Linked DNA regions of Bacillus pumilus. The protein of the gene in region 2 binds, or shares a complex with, the protein of the main gene of each other region. Links are inferred from orthologs where the notes say so. Each region holds a gene or a part of one and is shown on either strand. Other genes may lie near its edges.

The links.
Region 1: the proteins of uvrA (region 2) and mfd are in contact, whole or in part, in a crystal structure (PDB 4DFC), measured with the Escherichia coli proteins. The link is inferred for Bacillus pumilus from one-to-one orthologs.

Annotation. Positions count from the first base shown.
Region 1 is NZ_LT906438.1:62,411-73,553, reverse strand. The notes cover bases 7,023-11,143. They hold mfd (transcription-repair coupling factor), read right to left. Parts: upstream 10,757-11,143; coding sequence 7,223-10,756; downstream 7,023-7,222. Other genes in these bases: pth (aminoacyl-tRNA hydrolase), read right to left, coding at 11,110-11,143; CKW02_RS00340 (anti-sigma-F factor Fin), read right to left, coding at 10,824-11,054; spoVT (stage V sporulation protein T), read right to left, coding at 7,023-7,083. In the rest of the region: spoIIE (stage II sporulation protein E), read right to left, coding at 1-572; CKW02_RS00385 (S1 domain-containing RNA-binding protein), read right to left, coding at 1,126-1,524; CKW02_RS00380 (FtsB family cell division protein), read right to left, coding at 1,607-1,981; spore cortex biosynthesis protein YabQ, read right to left, coding at 2,000-2,638; sporulation protein YabP, read right to left, coding at 2,635-2,943; CKW02_RS00365 (RNA-binding S4 domain-containing protein), read right to left, coding at 3,018-3,278; bifunctional methyltransferase/pyrophosphohydrolase YabN, read right to left, coding at 3,275-4,759; CKW02_RS00355 (putative polysaccharide biosynthesis protein), read right to left, coding at 4,749-6,353; more of spoVT, read right to left, coding at 6,547-7,022. UniProt on the Escherichia coli protein: Couples transcription and DNA repair by recognizing RNA polymerase (RNAP) stalled at DNA lesions. Mediates ATP-dependent release of RNAP and its truncated transcript from the DNA, and recruitment of nucleotide excision repair machinery to the damaged site.
Region 2 is NZ_LT906438.1:3,268,415-3,273,472, reverse strand. What follows is about bases 1-3,420. They hold uvrA (excinuclease ABC subunit UvrA), read left to right. Parts: upstream 1-343; coding sequence 344-3,220; downstream 3,221-3,420. Other genes in these bases: uvrB (excinuclease ABC subunit UvrB), read left to right, coding at 1-336. Also shown: CKW02_RS17160 (hypothetical protein), read right to left, coding at 3,450-3,680; CKW02_RS17155 (hypothetical protein), read left to right, coding at 3,878-4,213; CKW02_RS17150 (DUF4097 family beta strand repeat-containing protein), read left to right, coding at 4,226-5,058. UniProt on the Escherichia coli protein: The UvrABC repair system catalyzes the recognition and processing of DNA lesions. UvrA is an ATPase and a DNA-binding protein. A damage recognition complex composed of 2 UvrA and 2 UvrB subunits scans DNA for abnormalities.

The DNA.
Region 1 (11,143 bases), 3.2 Mb from region 2 along the record:
TCTTCAACCTTTAAGGAGTGTTTGATTTTCCTGACTGTAAAAATCGGCAGGCTTTGAAGGAAAATCAGTGTCAAAATGAAGGCAAGTCCTGCTTCGACACCCGCCATGACGTAATCGTAGCTTTGCACAGCACCTTGCTCTAGGTAAACAAACGCTCCTCTGGTGATCAGCATTGACAGCACAATGACAACCGGCAATGTTTTCACTGGGTCTTTGATGATGAAAGAAACCACCTTGGACATAAGAAGGAATACGATCAGCGACGCAAACACAAACAATGCATTTTGAGGTGAAATCGTCATGGCTCCAGCAAGTAAAGCGAGACAAGCAAGCATGGACTTATCTCTTTTGATAAGCAACATGGAGCCAAAGAAAGGCAGAGCAAACGGCATAATTTCAGATAATATAAAGGCTCGTCCTAATAAAAAACCAAGAACGACATAAATAAACCCTTTATAGAAAAAAAGAGAATGCGTATGATGAAGAAACAGGTTTTTCATCTTTTTTAACCCTGCACTGATTCTTTCAAACCCCGCTCCTGTTAAATCAGTTCTTCTTTCTAGTTTTTCCATCTTTTCATCCCCCACCTGATATTCGTTGCTTGTCATTATAGCGAAGGTGAAAAAGAAATTTTGTCAAAAGAAGTTGTCGTTTCCATAAAACGTTCGACGCTTTATTCGTCAAAAAGGCATACTTTCATGAAAGTCGATGTCTTTCATCAGAATTTTACGAAGACACAAAAAAACAGCTTTCCTAAAGAAAGCTGTTTTCGAAGATGACCCGTACGGGATTCGAACCCGTGTTACCGCCGTGAAAGGGCGGTGTCTTAACCGCTTGACCAACGGGCCTTGCTTTTATGTTCTAATAAAAAGGATAGCGGCGGAGGGGATCGAACCCCCGACCTCACGGGTATGAACCGTACGCTCTAGCCAGCTGAGCTACACCGCCATAATAAAAATGCGCTAAGAAGCACAAGATCTATAATACAAAGGAATCGCTTGTCCGTCAATAGGAAGTTTTAAATTAAATGACGAAATCTCAAAAAATGTCGTATGGATCAAGAAAAAAAGCACCTGCGGACAGCAGGTGCTTTGTTGTGAAAGATATATAGAAAGCAGCAACAAGTTAACCTCTTCTTGCTCCGCGTCCCCCACGTTTTGATTCCGTGTTACGTTTTAAAGATGTTAAGCGGTCTTCACTATCTTTTAAGAATTTGTTCATTTTTTGCTCAAACGATTCCTTCGGACGGAAATCATTTCTGCTCGGTCTTGATTGTTGTTGTTGAGGACGATCTTTTGCTTTTTTAATGGACAAGCCGATTTTACCGTCTTTTTCAACGTTAATCACTTTCACTTCAACTTGTTCACCGACTTTTAAATGCTCATTAATATCTTTTACATAGTTATCGGCTACCTCACTGATATGAACGAGACCAGTTGAACCGCCTGGCAACTCCACAAAAGCTCCAAAATTTGTAATGCCCGTAACTTTCCCTTGTAACTTGCTGCCAACTTCAATCGACATAAAAAAAGTGCTCCTCCTTAGACTTATAAAAAAATCTCATTTGTTCAATTATACATAAACTGAATTTTAAGTGTCAACAAGGCTAATCGCTCTTATTGCCCACATCAAAGATTTTTTCGCCTTTTTTGGACATATAATAGTCTCGTCGTGCCAGTTCGAGTACGTATTCCTTGCTTTTCAGCTTTTTAATTTCATCAGAAATATCTTCCTGCTTTGTTTGTAATTGCTTTAATTCTTTTTCGAGCGCAACCTTCTTCTCTTCTTTTTCCTTTAATGAGGACGATTGCGACCAGAGGGCACTTGTCACCAAGACAGCAAACATGAGCACGATCACACCAAACACGGTAAGCCTTCTAAGGAGTCCACGGCGTTTGCGTTTTAAGCGTTGCGCTTGCTGTTCCATTTGTTTTTGGTAATCATTTTGAATTTGTGCGATATTTCTTTTTCTCTTGTTCAAGGTTGAAGGCCTCCTCTCTTACTTTGTCCAGAATTGTTTCCATTTCGTTTTGATGGTACCAGATAATTTCTTGGTCCCTTGTAAAATTCCTGCTCCTTTAGAGAAAAACAATCTCATTGATGTTCGCCATTTTTCGGGAATCCGATGAATAATGGTCACATTAAGTAACCAGATGAGCGGATAACAAACAATGGACAGCACCTTCCACACGAGCCGAAACGTAAAACGAACAAGACGTAAGAGCGAGTGGAACAAGAACAGTATAACACTTATGACCATTGTGACAATCCAACGGATCGGCTGGAAGACGATCGACATGACCAGCCTTTTAAGGATGAGAACGGTTTGATAAATACACATCGTGATAAATTTGAGAATGTTCATATACAGCTGTTTCATCAATGCCTGATACATCGAGAAACCTAGTGCAACGGCTAGAAAGATATAAAGCCTGAATTCTCCCTCATTTGTCAGCAGCAGAACATAAAAGAATAAGAGACCCTGTACCAGCCAAAAAAGGAGATCGTGTATAATCAAAAGCCATTTTGCTGTCTTTTCCCGATTCACAAACAGCTTGTACGTATCAAGCGATGCGCCCAGCCAGATGCCCATCGCTACCATCGAAAGCATCGTATAAAACTGGACTGTCAGCGTCATTTAAACAGCTTGCTAAAAAATCCTTTAGCTTTCTCCCCGTGCTGCTCATCTACATAAATTAAGTCAAAGACACGTCCTTTAATCGACACAACGCCTTTTTCGACGTCTAGGTTTTTCATTTGCAGATTTTCTCCACGGATAGCGAGAATCCCCATGACCGTCTCAAGCAGAAATTCTTCATTATCAAAGCTTTCCACCTGTTTGACGCCGGTAATATCTAAATGCTTTCTGTTTCGCATTGTGATATTGTGCTCCGCTTCTGATGACAGCTTCGTGCCTTGAGGTTGATTATAATATTGATTCATTTATACATCCCCCATATCTCATACTTGCATTGTTACTGCATTGTATGTGACAGGAGGATCATTTAGAACAAGCCCTATTCTGCTGTTTTTTCTTCTTTTAGCACAGTATACATGCCAGCGGCTTCTTCTTTTTTCGTTGTGTCCTTTAACTCGTTGACTTGAACCGTCACTAGTTTTTGACCAAAACGGATTTTAAGCTCGTCTCCTTCTTTCACATCAGAGCTGGCTTTCGCCTGTGTGCCGTTAATCGAAATTCTGCCTTGATCAGCGACTTCTTTTGCCAATGTTCTTCTTTTGATTAAACGGGACACTTTTAAAAATTTATCTAATCTCATGTATGCTCACCTCTTTCTATACGTTTGGCATCGTTCCATAGATCGTCCATTTCCTCTAGCGTTAAGTCCTCTAATGAACGTCCCATGTCCTTTGCTTTTTGTTCGATATGCTGAAAGCGACGCATGAATTTTGTGTTGGCGGAAGCGAGCGCCGTTTCAGGCTCTAGCTGATAGAACCTTCCAATGTTGACGAGAACAAACAAAAGATCTCCAAATTCATCTTTCATCTGCTTCGTTGCACTTTCGTCCGGCTTCTCTGCCACTTCAACGAGAAATTCCTGCTTTTCTTCTTCGTATTTGTTCCAAATATCTTTCACATCTGTCCAATCAAAGCCTACTTTGGCGGCTTTCTTTTGGAGCTTATATGCCTTTGTTAATGCTGGAAGCGTCGCCGGGATGGATTGCAACATAGAGGCTGCCCGCTCCGGCTTCTCCTGCTGCTTGATTTTTTCCCAGTTGACGACCACTTCTTCTGCTTCAGAAACATTTGTGTCACCAAACACATGGGGATGTCTACGAATCATTTTTTCTGTGACATGCTGGATGACGTCATCAATTGAGAAAAAGCCGTCATCTTCACCAATTTGAGCATGAAGTAACACCTGCAGCATCACATCTCCGAGCTCTTCCACCATATGGTCTGGATCATCTTCATCTATCGCTTCAAGCAGTTCATAGCATTCTTCAATTAAATAGGGTTTAAGTGACTCATTGGTTTGTTTTTGATCCCATGGACAGCCGCCCGGACCTCTTAATGTACGGATGACGTCACGGAAGGTGTCAAATTGTTGGTAAAGCAGCTTTTCATCTTGAATCGGAGGCACATAAACACTCGTTAAGTTATTTATCGACACATCTCGATCAAGTTCAAATAAAGGAACGGCAGTAATCTGTTCCAGGCTGCTTCCAGCCGCAGTCACAATATAGACTTCATAATCGTCTGGAAGCTTTTCCATCAGCGTGAGTTTCACATTCGAAGCGGTGAGCTGATCATATACCTGACAAATGAGGACATGCTGGGTCAATTTCAGATCGTCCGCTCTCATATCTCCTGCATCAACGAATTGGAATCCCTCGATGGGGTCGATCTGCAAGGAGTTAAACGTCGCATCCAAAAAGCTTTGTCCACCAGCAACGGACACCTCAATCCCGCGCTCTTGCTGCTGAGAAACTAATAGCTGGACGGTCTTTTCAGCGACAAATGGGTGACCTGGTACTGCGTACACAATCTCCTTTTCCGCAGCCTCTGTAAATAAAATTTCCGTGATTTCCTGATAGACCGAATCAAACTGATCGTGCTTTTCATAAATCTCATCAAAAAAGGTCAGCGATGGAACCTCCTGCATCAACTCTGCGGTAAGCGGGTGGTCCTGCGTTCTCATAAATACTTCTTTCGCCTGCTTCAGCTGCTTGTATACACCGAGCGTCAGCTGATCCATGTCGCCTGCCCCAAGACCGACGACGGTAATCTTACCTGCCATTTTGATTCCCTCTCATCTGTTTAAAATATAAAATCTTTTCTCCTAATGGAATGAGTCTCCATTCCTCGTCCGTAAATACTTCTAGCTTAAGAATACTATATAAAAAGGCGAAACCACCAATAAAAACTGACGTCAGGCTCTCTAAAACGGAAAAAGGACGTTTTTCAAAGGGAATGACCCAAGAAAACAGTGCCTGATACCCTATTAAGACAATGGCCATGAAAGCGGCCGATAAAAGAATTTTCACTGGGAACAACTCTCTCAACGAAATCCATCCTTTATGCCTCAAATAAACGGCATTGAGCAGAGCGGCAGCGAGAAAACCGCACACGGTTGACCATGCGGCACCGTAGATGCCAAATAGCGGCACAAGTGCAAGCGTGAGTATCCATTTCACTAGCACACTGAGAAGCACCACAACAGCCGGATACACAGTATGCCCAAGCCCTTGAAGTAAAGCTGCTTGCGTAATCGCAATCGATGTAAATGCGATGGAAATACAGAATATTTGCAGCGCATCGGTACCTAAATCATTACGAAAAAGCATGGTATTGACTGACGAAAGAATACAAATCAGCCCAACTGCGGAACCAATCCCTAAAACTGACGTGGTTTTAAACGATGTACGTACTTTTTGCCTGATCGCTTCATGCTCTCCATTCCTCATGGCAGCAGATAAAAATGGCACAAGAGAGGTCCCGATGCTAATGGCAAACACTGTCCCTAGCTGTAAAAACGGCTGCCCTCGGTCATACACACCTTTTGCCGCCTTTGCCGCGGCTTCACTCAGTCCCTCACTGCGCAGCAACGCATACAGATGAAAGGCATCAATCATTTGCATCCATAAAATGAGCAATCCGCTGACACAAATCGTGAATGTATACAGCACCAAACTCTTCAAAACATCCTTTTTCCGAAGTGTCGCCCGCTTGACTGTCATAGGTGCAGAAGACTGTTTTCGGTAAGTCAGCCAAAGGAAAAGAAGCAGTATAAGCGAGGCCGCGCTTCCCGCTATGGAGGAGAAGACTGCACCCGCCCCTGTTTCATAAAGCGAATAGCCGTGCCTGACGAAATAGAAGGATAAAACAAGCAGGACGCCTACCCTGATGAGCTGCTCAACCAATTGAGAAACAGCCGTTGGAAGCATCATACCGTCACTCTGAAAAACGCCTCTCAGCATCACGGTAAGCGGCAGAAATAAAAACACGAAAGCACTCATTTGGATGAGCAGGATTAATTGACTGTCCGCCATAAGGCTCGCAATACTGCCTGCTCCTATGTAAAGACAAAGAAATAAGACCAGGCTCAGTAAAGTGATATAGACCAAGGATACCCTTGTAATAATTCGTCGATTCTCCTCCCCATGCTCACTCAAAAGCTTGGACACCATGACAGGAAACCCTGTGGTGCCGAGCATGATCGCAATACCTAGGAAGGGGTACACTTGCTGATAAATATAAAACCCTGTGTCTCCTACGATGTTCTGGAACGGAACACGATAAACGGCACTTAGTACCTTTGATAACAAGCCTGCGATGGTCAAAATCACCGCACCCTGGAAAAGCCAATGCGGCTGATTCACAGCATTTTTCATGGATGACTCCTTTAAAAATAGATCTACAGTTAAACGCACTCATTATATCATACGTGAATGAAAAGCCGTTTCTTTCTAAGGAGTAGACGGCACATTTCTCGTTTTGTTTCATTCCATATAAAAAACGCCGACAAAATCAAATGATTTCATCGGCATTCTTTCGTTTCATCAAAATGATATAGAATTATTAGACCTAGTGTTCCATTTGACGGGCTAGGAAGCCAGCTGCTGTTTCTGCCGCTTTATGCTCCACTTCCCCCATTGAACGCTCTTTAGAAAATAAGACGACGGCGCCAATCGGATCTCCGTTTGCAACAATAGGTGCAATGGTATAAGCAGATACGTCATCATCAATACCATCGACAAGTTGAATTTCTTTTTTGCTTTCTTCTAATACAGAATTGCGCTGGTCCATTGTTCGTTCAAGTAAATCACTGATGGATTTGTTTAAGTACTCTTTTTTCGAACTGCCGGATACAGCAATATACGTATCTCGATCACAAATCAGGATGGAATGACCCAAACTGTCGAATAATGCATCAGCATATTCCTTCGCAAAGTCTCCTAGCTCACTAATCGGCGAATACTTCTTCAAAATGACTTCTCCATCGCGGTCGACGAAAATCTCAAGCGGATCTCCTTCCCGGATGCGCAATGTTCTGCGAATCTCCTTCGGAATAACCACTCTACCTAGATCATCGATGCGGCGTACAATTCCAGTTGCTTTCATTCACTGCTGCCTCTCTTTCGTTTGATGATGTGTTGGGTGAATGGAGCAAAAGCGTCCACTTTATGCAACATTCACCACTTGACCCTGAGATTAGTATCCGTCACATCAACCGTAATATACACGAGAGACAAACAAATTTTTATGAAGATGGAATGGTTTCTTTTTTCACATCTTGAAGACCCCGAAGCATATTCAGAACGATTTCAAGCCATTCCCCTGTCTTCTTGCCTTTCGTTTGGACAGAAATAATTAGCTTGCTGCCTTCCATTCCTAAGCCAATATCACGGCCATATTTACTGCCGAGGGCAAATAATTTTTGACCGTCGATTTCACTGCTTGCTTGCTCTTCAAGGGTGAGTCTGACAATGCCTTTCTCCATCTTGATCAGTTCGACACGTTCCTGCACTGCGTATACTTTCATCGTCGCAATCGTGAACAAGTCCGCCACTTCTTGCGGATATTCACCGAATCGGTCGATCATCTCATCTTGAAGCTCTTTTCGCTCTTCAATTGATCCAATCGCTCTGAACTGTTTATACATCTCGATCTTTTGCTTCCCATCCGAAATGTAAGTGTCCGGGATGTAAGCATCGATTTGCAGATCGATTTCCGGTTCGAATTTATCTTGAGCCGTTGTATCGCCTCTTCTTTCCTCAATGGCTTCTTTCAGCATTTGAGAATAGAGGTCGAATCCAACAGAATCAATGAATCCATGCTGCTGTGCACCAAGTAAATTTCCTGCTCCTCGAATCGTTAAATCACGCATCGCAATTTTAAATCCTGATCCGAGCTCTGTGAATTCTTTAATAGCTTGAAGTCTCTTCTCTGCTACTTCAGAAAGAACTTTATCTTTTCGATACGTGAAATAAGCATATGCGACACGATTCGAGCGTCCTACTCGTCCTCTTAGCTGGTACAGCTGAGAAAGCCCCATTTTATCCGCATCGTGGACGATGAGCGTGTTCACATTTGGAATGTCGACTCCCGTTTCAATGATGGTGGTACTGACCAATACATCTGATTCACCTTCAAGGAAATTGATCATCACTGATTCCAGCTCGTTCTCACTCATTTTCCCATGTGCATAGCTGACTTTCGCATCTGGAACTAACATAGAGATTTCATCTGCTTTTCGTTCAATATCCTCGACACGGTTGTACAGGAAGTACACTTGACCACCGCGTGCTAGTTCTCGCTCAATCGCTTCTCTGACTAAAGCGCCATTGTACTCGACCACATAGGTTTGAACAGGGAAACGGTTTTCAGGCGGTGTTTCAATAACCGATAAATCCCGTACGCCAAGCATAGACATATGCAGCGTACGCGGAATTGGCGTAGCCGTTAATGTCAGTACATCGATATTGGCTTTCATCTGTTTAATTTTCTCTTTATGGGTCACACCAAAACGCTGCTCTTCATCAATAATCAACAAACCTAAGTCTTTATAGACAATATCTTTAGAAAGCAAACGGTGTGTACCAATAACCATATCAATCGTTCCATTTTTCAACCCTTTTAACGTTTCGGTTGTTTCTTTTCTTGTACGGAAACGGCTCAGCTGAGCAATTTTGACCGGATAGTCTTGGAATCGGTCCATAATCGTGTCAAAATGCTGCTGCGCTAAGATGGTTGTCGGCACGAGTAGAGCAACTTGCTTCCCGTCAGCAATTGCTTTGAAGGCGGCTCGAATCGCCACTTCTGTTTTTCCGTATCCCACATCTCCACAAAGTAGGCGGTCCATTGGACGCTCCCGCTCCATGTCTTGTTTGATTTCATGAATCGAACGGATTTGATCATCTGTTTCCTGGTAAGGGAACGCTGATTCAAACTGGTGCTGCATCTCATGATCAGGCGAGAAGGCATACCCTTTGCTTGCCTCACGCTCTGCGTACAGCTTAATGAGATCATCTGCGATGTCCTGTACAGAGGACTCTACTTTTTTCTTCACACGTTTCCAATCGCTGCCGCCTAGTTTGTACAGCTTTGGCTCTTTACCTTCTGATCCCACATATTTCTGTACCTGATCAATTTGTTCAACCGGTACATAAAGCTTGTCGCTTCCTTGATAATGAATATTTAAATAATCTTTATGAATGCCGCCGATTTCAAGCGTTTCAATTCCTAAATACTTACCGATCCCGTGGTTAATGTGCACCACATAATCGCCGACTTGAAGCTCTGAATAGCTCTTAATTCGCTCTGCATTGGTCAGCTTTTGCTTACGCGCCTGCTTCTTCACACGTTTCTTGAAGAGCTCGCCTTCTGTGATCACGGCAATTTTCGATAACGGCAGTTCAAAGCCTGTTTGCAGCTCACCTTGTAAAATATACACCTGCCCGCTTACAAGCTCTGCGGCCGGCTTGGCAAGAGCGGCTTCAATGTCGTAATCATGTAAGACAGAAGACAGTTTGTCTGTCCGCTCTTCATCCGCACCTAAGAAGACAACTGTGTATTGTTGTTTTTTGTAGCGTTCAATTTCACTTGCAAGCACATTCATCTGACCGTGGAAATTCTGCATTTGCTTACTAGATACATTGACGATATTTTGCGGATTTGTCTGCTGGACATGTCTCAGGAACAAGGAGTAGTACAGAATCGACCGCGATTGCTGATTGATCAGTTGTTGGAACGGGAAAGAAAGGGATAAATCATGAAGAATATTGCCTTCTTCAAGCAGGCTAATTGTCCAATCGGCTTCTTCCTGCTCAAGCTGTTCTTCCATCTCCTGAATCCTGCTAATTTCATCTAAAATAATAATCGTATCCTGTGAAGTGTAATCTAGCAAACTAGCAGGTTTTTCATAGAAATAGGACAGGTACTTCGTCATTTCCTGTGTCACGATACCTTCTAGCAGCTTCTCTCGATCAGCAGAAATATGTTGATGCAACAATTCTTTTTGCTGGTCCGAGTTGAATTTCTTTAAGCTCTTCGCAAGTCCTTGATCAAGCTGTTCAATGGCTCTCACTCGTTCAGGCCCTCTCACAATCAGCTCTTTTGCGGGACCGATTTTAATTTCTTGAAGTGTTTCTAATGAACGCTGTGTATCCGAGTGGAATGTTCGAATTGAGTCTACTTCTGTATCAAACAGCTCAATACGAATTGGGTGATCTTCCGTTAACGAATAAATATCAATGATTCCTCCGCGCACACTAAAATCTCCGGGCGCAGCAACCATTGACGTCCGGTCATAACCGATTTGTACAAGCTGTTTTGAAAACGCCTCCAAATCAATTTCTTCACCAAGCTTTAAATGGATCTGACTCTCCTTCCAGAGCTCAACTGGCGGAAGCATTCGACGCACCGCAGCAGCCGGGGTGACGATAATGGGGTTTTCTCCATTCGCCAGCCGGTTCAGAACATCTAGACGCTGTGCTCTGAGCTCAGGGCTTGCAACGGCAATTTCTGAAGCAATGAGTTCATTCACAGGATAAAGAAGGACCGAGCGATCTGACATCACACTGGCAAGATCATCTGTTACCTTCTGCGCTTGATACAAGTTGTGAGTCACAATAAACATTGGCCGCTTAAGTTCGTCTGATATAGCGGCTGTAAATAAAGATCTGACGGAGCCTGATAGTCCGGCGAGCAGCTGTTCTTTTAACCCTTCCTTTAGCCCATTAAAAATGGACTGAAAATCATCACTTTGTTTGATAAATGATTGTATATTTTTCATTTGGCTCCTCCTCCCTGCTTGTTTAAAACAGAAAAACGCTTTGGTCTATTATCTACACCAAAGCTTTTTATTGAATAAAGGTATGATACTGATGGTAATCAGGATTTCTTTCGAGCGCCTCTTGGCAATCCTCACAAATGGTTTGTACATGTAAATCACCATTTTCCCTATAAGAAATCATATCGTTTCTTTCCTCATTTGTTAAGTGATGAAATCCAAGTGCTTCACTTTGAACAGCGGATTCATCTAGACTGCCAACCTTTACACCACAGTGCCGGCAGTAATAATGCAAAGCCATACGTGATCCTCCCATGCTGAGATTTTATGATCAGTATGTGCTTTGCTTATCATTCTTATACCTTTTTGTTAAAATCATTCATCACTTCT
Region 2 (5,058 bases):
ATGTATGCAGATAAAATGACCAAATCAATGGATATTGCGATTCAAGAAACGAAGCGAAGACGAGAGCAGCAAGAGGCGTATAATGAGAAATATGGAATTACTCCGCAAACCATCCATAAGAAAATCAGAGATGCCATTAAAGCAACAAAGATACATGAAGAATCGGAAGAATATGAAACAAATGCAGCACCAAAGCTGTCAAAAATGAGCAAAAAAGAACGAGAAAAAGTGATCGAAAAGGTCGAGATGGAAATGAAAGATGCAGCAAAAGCGCTTGATTTTGAAAAAGCAGCAGAATTAAGAGATCTATTGCTAGAGCTAAAAGCGGAAGGATGATTGCCTGATGGCTATGGAACGAATAGAGGTGAAAGGTGCTAGAGCCCACAACCTTAAAAATATTGATGTGAATATCCCGCGTGACCAGTTAGTGGTCATCACGGGTTTATCTGGTTCAGGAAAATCGTCGCTTGCCTTTGATACCATTTATGCAGAGGGTCAGCGCAGGTACGTTGAATCTCTTTCAGCGTATGCGCGCCAATTTCTCGGTCAAATGGATAAACCGGATGTAGATGCCATTGAAGGTCTTTCTCCGGCGATTAGTATTGATCAGAAGACGACGAGCCGGAACCCTAGATCAACAGTTGGAACCGTTACTGAAATCTATGATTATTTACGACTCTTGTATGCTCGAGTTGGGAAACCTATTTGTCCGATACATGGGATTGAAATCACGTCCCAAACGATTGAGCAGATGACAGATCGTATTTTAGAATATCCAGAAAGAACGAAATTGCAAGTGCTTGCGCCGGTCGTATCAGGCCGCAAAGGAACACATGTTAAAGTACTTGATCAAATTCGAAAGCAAGGCTATGTGCGAGTAAGAGTCGACGGAGAGATGGAAGATCTATCAGAAGAGATCGAGCTTGAAAAGAACAAGAAGCATTCCATTGAAGTCGTGATTGATCGAATCGTGGTGAAGGAAGGCGTTGCGGCTCGGCTGTCTGACTCCCTTGAAACGGCGCTGCGACTAGGTGAAGGCCGTGTGATGATTGACGTGATTGGACAAGAAGAGCTGTTATTCAGTGAACATCATGCCTGTCCGCACTGCGGGTTCTCTATTGGTGAGCTTGAGCCGAGAATGTTTTCATTTAATAGTCCTTTTGGTGCCTGTCCGAGCTGTGATGGGCTTGGCTCTAAACTAGAAGTTGACCCAGAGCTTGTCATTCCTAATAAGGATTTGACGTTACGACAGCATGCCATTGCCCCTTGGGAGCCGCAGAGCTCACAATACTATCCTCAGCTTCTTGAGGCAGTATGTACACATTACGGAATCGACATGGACATTCCAGTGAAAGATATACCGTCGCATTTATTCGATAAAATTTTATATGGCAGCGGCTCTGAACGGATTTATTTTAAATATGAAAATGATTTTGGTCAGGTACGTGAAAATGAAATTGAATTTGAAGGTGTTCTTCGTAACATTGAACGACGCTATAAGGAAACCAGCTCTGATTATATTCGTGAGCAAATGGAGAAGTATATGGCGAACCAGCCATGTCCGACATGTAAAGGATATCGTCTGAAAAAAGAGACGCTTGCGGTTCTGATCAATGGCAAACATATCGGAGAAATCACTGATTTGTCTGTCTCTGATGCCCTTGATTTATATGGTGAAATCGAGTTGTCTGAGAAAGATTTGCAGATTGCTCAGCTCATTTTACGTGAAATCAAAGAGCGCTTGTCCTTCTTAAATAATGTGGGATTAGATTACCTCACATTGAGCCGCTCGGCTGGCACACTATCCGGAGGAGAGGCGCAGCGGATTCGTCTGGCGACTCAAATCGGGTCAAGGCTGACAGGTGTTCTTTATATATTAGATGAACCATCTATTGGTCTGCATCAGCGTGATAATGACCGATTGATCGGGACATTGAAAAACATGCGCGATATCGGGAATACCCTCATTGTCGTAGAGCATGATGAAGATACGATGCTAGCCGCTGATTATTTGATTGATATTGGACCTGGAGCAGGAGTTCATGGAGGAGAAGTGATTTCAGCTGGAACGCCGGAAGAAGTCATGAAGGACAAGAAATCTTTAACAGGACAATATTTATCAGGAGAGAAATTTATCCCTCTGCCGATCGAAAGAAGAAAGCCTGACGGCCGCTATATTGAGATCAAAGGTGCAAAAGAAAACAACCTGAAAAACGTCAATGCGAAGTTCCCTCTAGGCGTCTTTACAGCTGTAACTGGGGTGTCTGGTTCAGGGAAAAGTACGCTTGTGAATGAAATTCTATTAAAATCACTTGCGCAAAAACTGCACAGAGCGAAGACGAAGCCAGGACAGCACAAAGAAATCAAAGGAATGGATCATTTAGATAAGGTGATTGATATTGATCAATCTCCAATCGGCCGTACGCCAAGATCCAACCCTGCCACGTATACAGGTGTATTTGACGATGTGCGGGATGTGTTTGCACAAACCAATGAAGCAAAGGTACGAGGGTATAAAAAAGGTAGATTCAGCTTTAACGTCAAAGGTGGACGCTGTGAGGCATGTCGCGGAGATGGCATCATTAAAATCGAAATGCACTTTTTACCTGATGTGTATGTGCCTTGTGAGGTGTGCCACGGGAAACGTTATAACCGCGAGACGCTTGAGGTCACATATAAAGGGAAGAACATTGCTGATGTGCTTGAAATGACTGTGGAGGACGCACTCCAATTTTTCGAGAACATCCCGAAAATTAAGCGGAAGCTTCAAACGATTTTTGATGTTGGACTAGGGTACATTACACTTGGACAGCCTGCGACGACATTGTCCGGGGGAGAGGCGCAGCGTGTGAAATTGGCATCTGAGCTTCACCGACGTTCAAACGGAAGGTCTCTTTATATTTTAGACGAGCCGACAACGGGTCTGCATGTGGATGATATTGCCCGTTTATTAAAAGTGCTTCAGCGTTTGGTCGAAAACGGAGATACGGTGCTAGTGATTGAGCACAACCTTGATATTATCAAGGCTGCTGATTACCTCGTTGATCTCGGACCAGAGGGCGGTGCTGGCGGCGGAACGATCATTGCCTCTGGGACTCCTGAGCAAATTGCAAAAGAAAAAGCTTCTTACACTGGTCGATACTTAAAGCCTATTTTAGAGCGTGACCGTAAACGAATGAAACAGTTGGTCAAAGAAATAGAAAGTGTGACTTCATCATAAAAAAACCCTCGTTAAGAGGGGTTTCAGCGTGTAGACAAACCCTCGCATTCGTTGTCAGGTCTGCGCGCTGGTGCTCACGAATGTTAAATTCGCTCTGCTGCGCCAGTGCTCGCTCTTTCTAGACTTCAAAGGTTTTCTATCACGCTGAAAAGAAGACAAAGGGCTAAAATCAAGATCATTTTAGCCCTTTGTCAACAATCTGAACCCCTCGTTAAGAGGGGTTTTCCTTTTATTGCGCATCTTCCTTTGGCATTAAATGACTGAGCTGCGTTAAATCCTTTAAAATATGCGTGCTGCTGCTGTCGAGCAGTACTTTTAAATAACGGATATCACCATACTGTGGATGAGACGGATGAATGGTCTCAAGCTCCCTGATCATATCGCTGTTCATGCTTTTTTGTTTCTGTATAAGGTCTAAAAGCGTTTGAGCCGTGTGGTTAGTATTATGATGATCTGTCAAAATAATTACCCCCTATAATGATAATCACCATCTTTTCAACATATTTTAAAGGGTAATCCGTGAAGAATCTACACTTAGGTGCAAAAAGATGTAATTTGTGTCTAAGGTCATATGTAAATCGAATGATTTTGAAACTTTTGATACGCAATAAACGTATGAGTTAGAAAGGAATTTTCATCATGAAGGAGCGAATATATATGAATAGAGATCAGTCGATCATTGCATCAATTTGTTATTTCAGTGTATTTTTTATGCCGTTTATTGTACCGATCGTGGCATATTTTGTAGTCGACCAAAAGGAACCGAAACGGCACGCGTTGCGAGCATTATGGTCACATGTTTTGCCAGTCGCAGCGTGCGTGTTGCTGGTTTTTGGGTCTATCCCATTTTTATTGTCGACACAGGCAAGTGACTCACTCATGCCAGTGATCACGATGCTCATCTTGTCCTTTTTAGTCGCTATTGGCTTTTTGATCTCTGTCATTTGGAATATCATTCAAGGTATTAAAGTACTTCAATCCATCAAATCGTAGGAGGGGCTTTGTATGAATGAAAAAGAACGCATTTTAAAATTAGTAGAAGACGGGACATTATCTGCAAAAGAAGCGATTACGCTGCTTGAAAAACTGGAGGGAAATCCGTCTGTTTCATTAGAAAAATCAACGGTTGATCACACCTTTCATGAAGAAAAAGCAGGCACGGAGAGCAAAGGAACTGGTACAGAAAATCTTGGTGCAAAGTTGTTTGGCTGGTTAGATTCTGCGGTGAAAAAGGTGAAAGACGTAGATCTTGATTTGAACTTTGGACAGTCGATCGACGTTGAGCACATTTTTCAGTTCAAAGACGCTTCGCTCTCTCATTTAGATATTCAATTGGCGAACGGCAGTCTCAATGTGATGCCTTGGGACGATGGTGATATTCGAGCAGAATGCCATGCGAAAATCTACCGTGCAGAAGACGGAGAGCAGGCAAGACAGCAATTTCTCAATCAATTGGACTGCGGCCTCGAAGGGGATAAATTTTTTATCCGGACCGAAAAGAAGACAATGAAAGTCAATGTCACTTTATATGTGCCACGTATCCAATACGATAAAATCAAGGTTAAGCTGTTTAATGGTCCGATCCGCGGGGAAAAGCTAAAGACAAAAGAACTTACTGCGAAAACCACCAATGGTGTTGTCTCTTTTGCCTCTTTACAGGCGGAAAAGGTTGGAATTGAAACAGCAAACGGACAAATTAAACTGGCGGATCACGAGTGTGGTATGATTGAAGTAGAAACCATTAATGGGCTTATTGACCTGCGCGGGAAAAGTGAGTCAATTGATGCCCAAAGCTTTAACGGAAACATTGCTGTTCAGCTGTCGGATGAGAAGTGCCG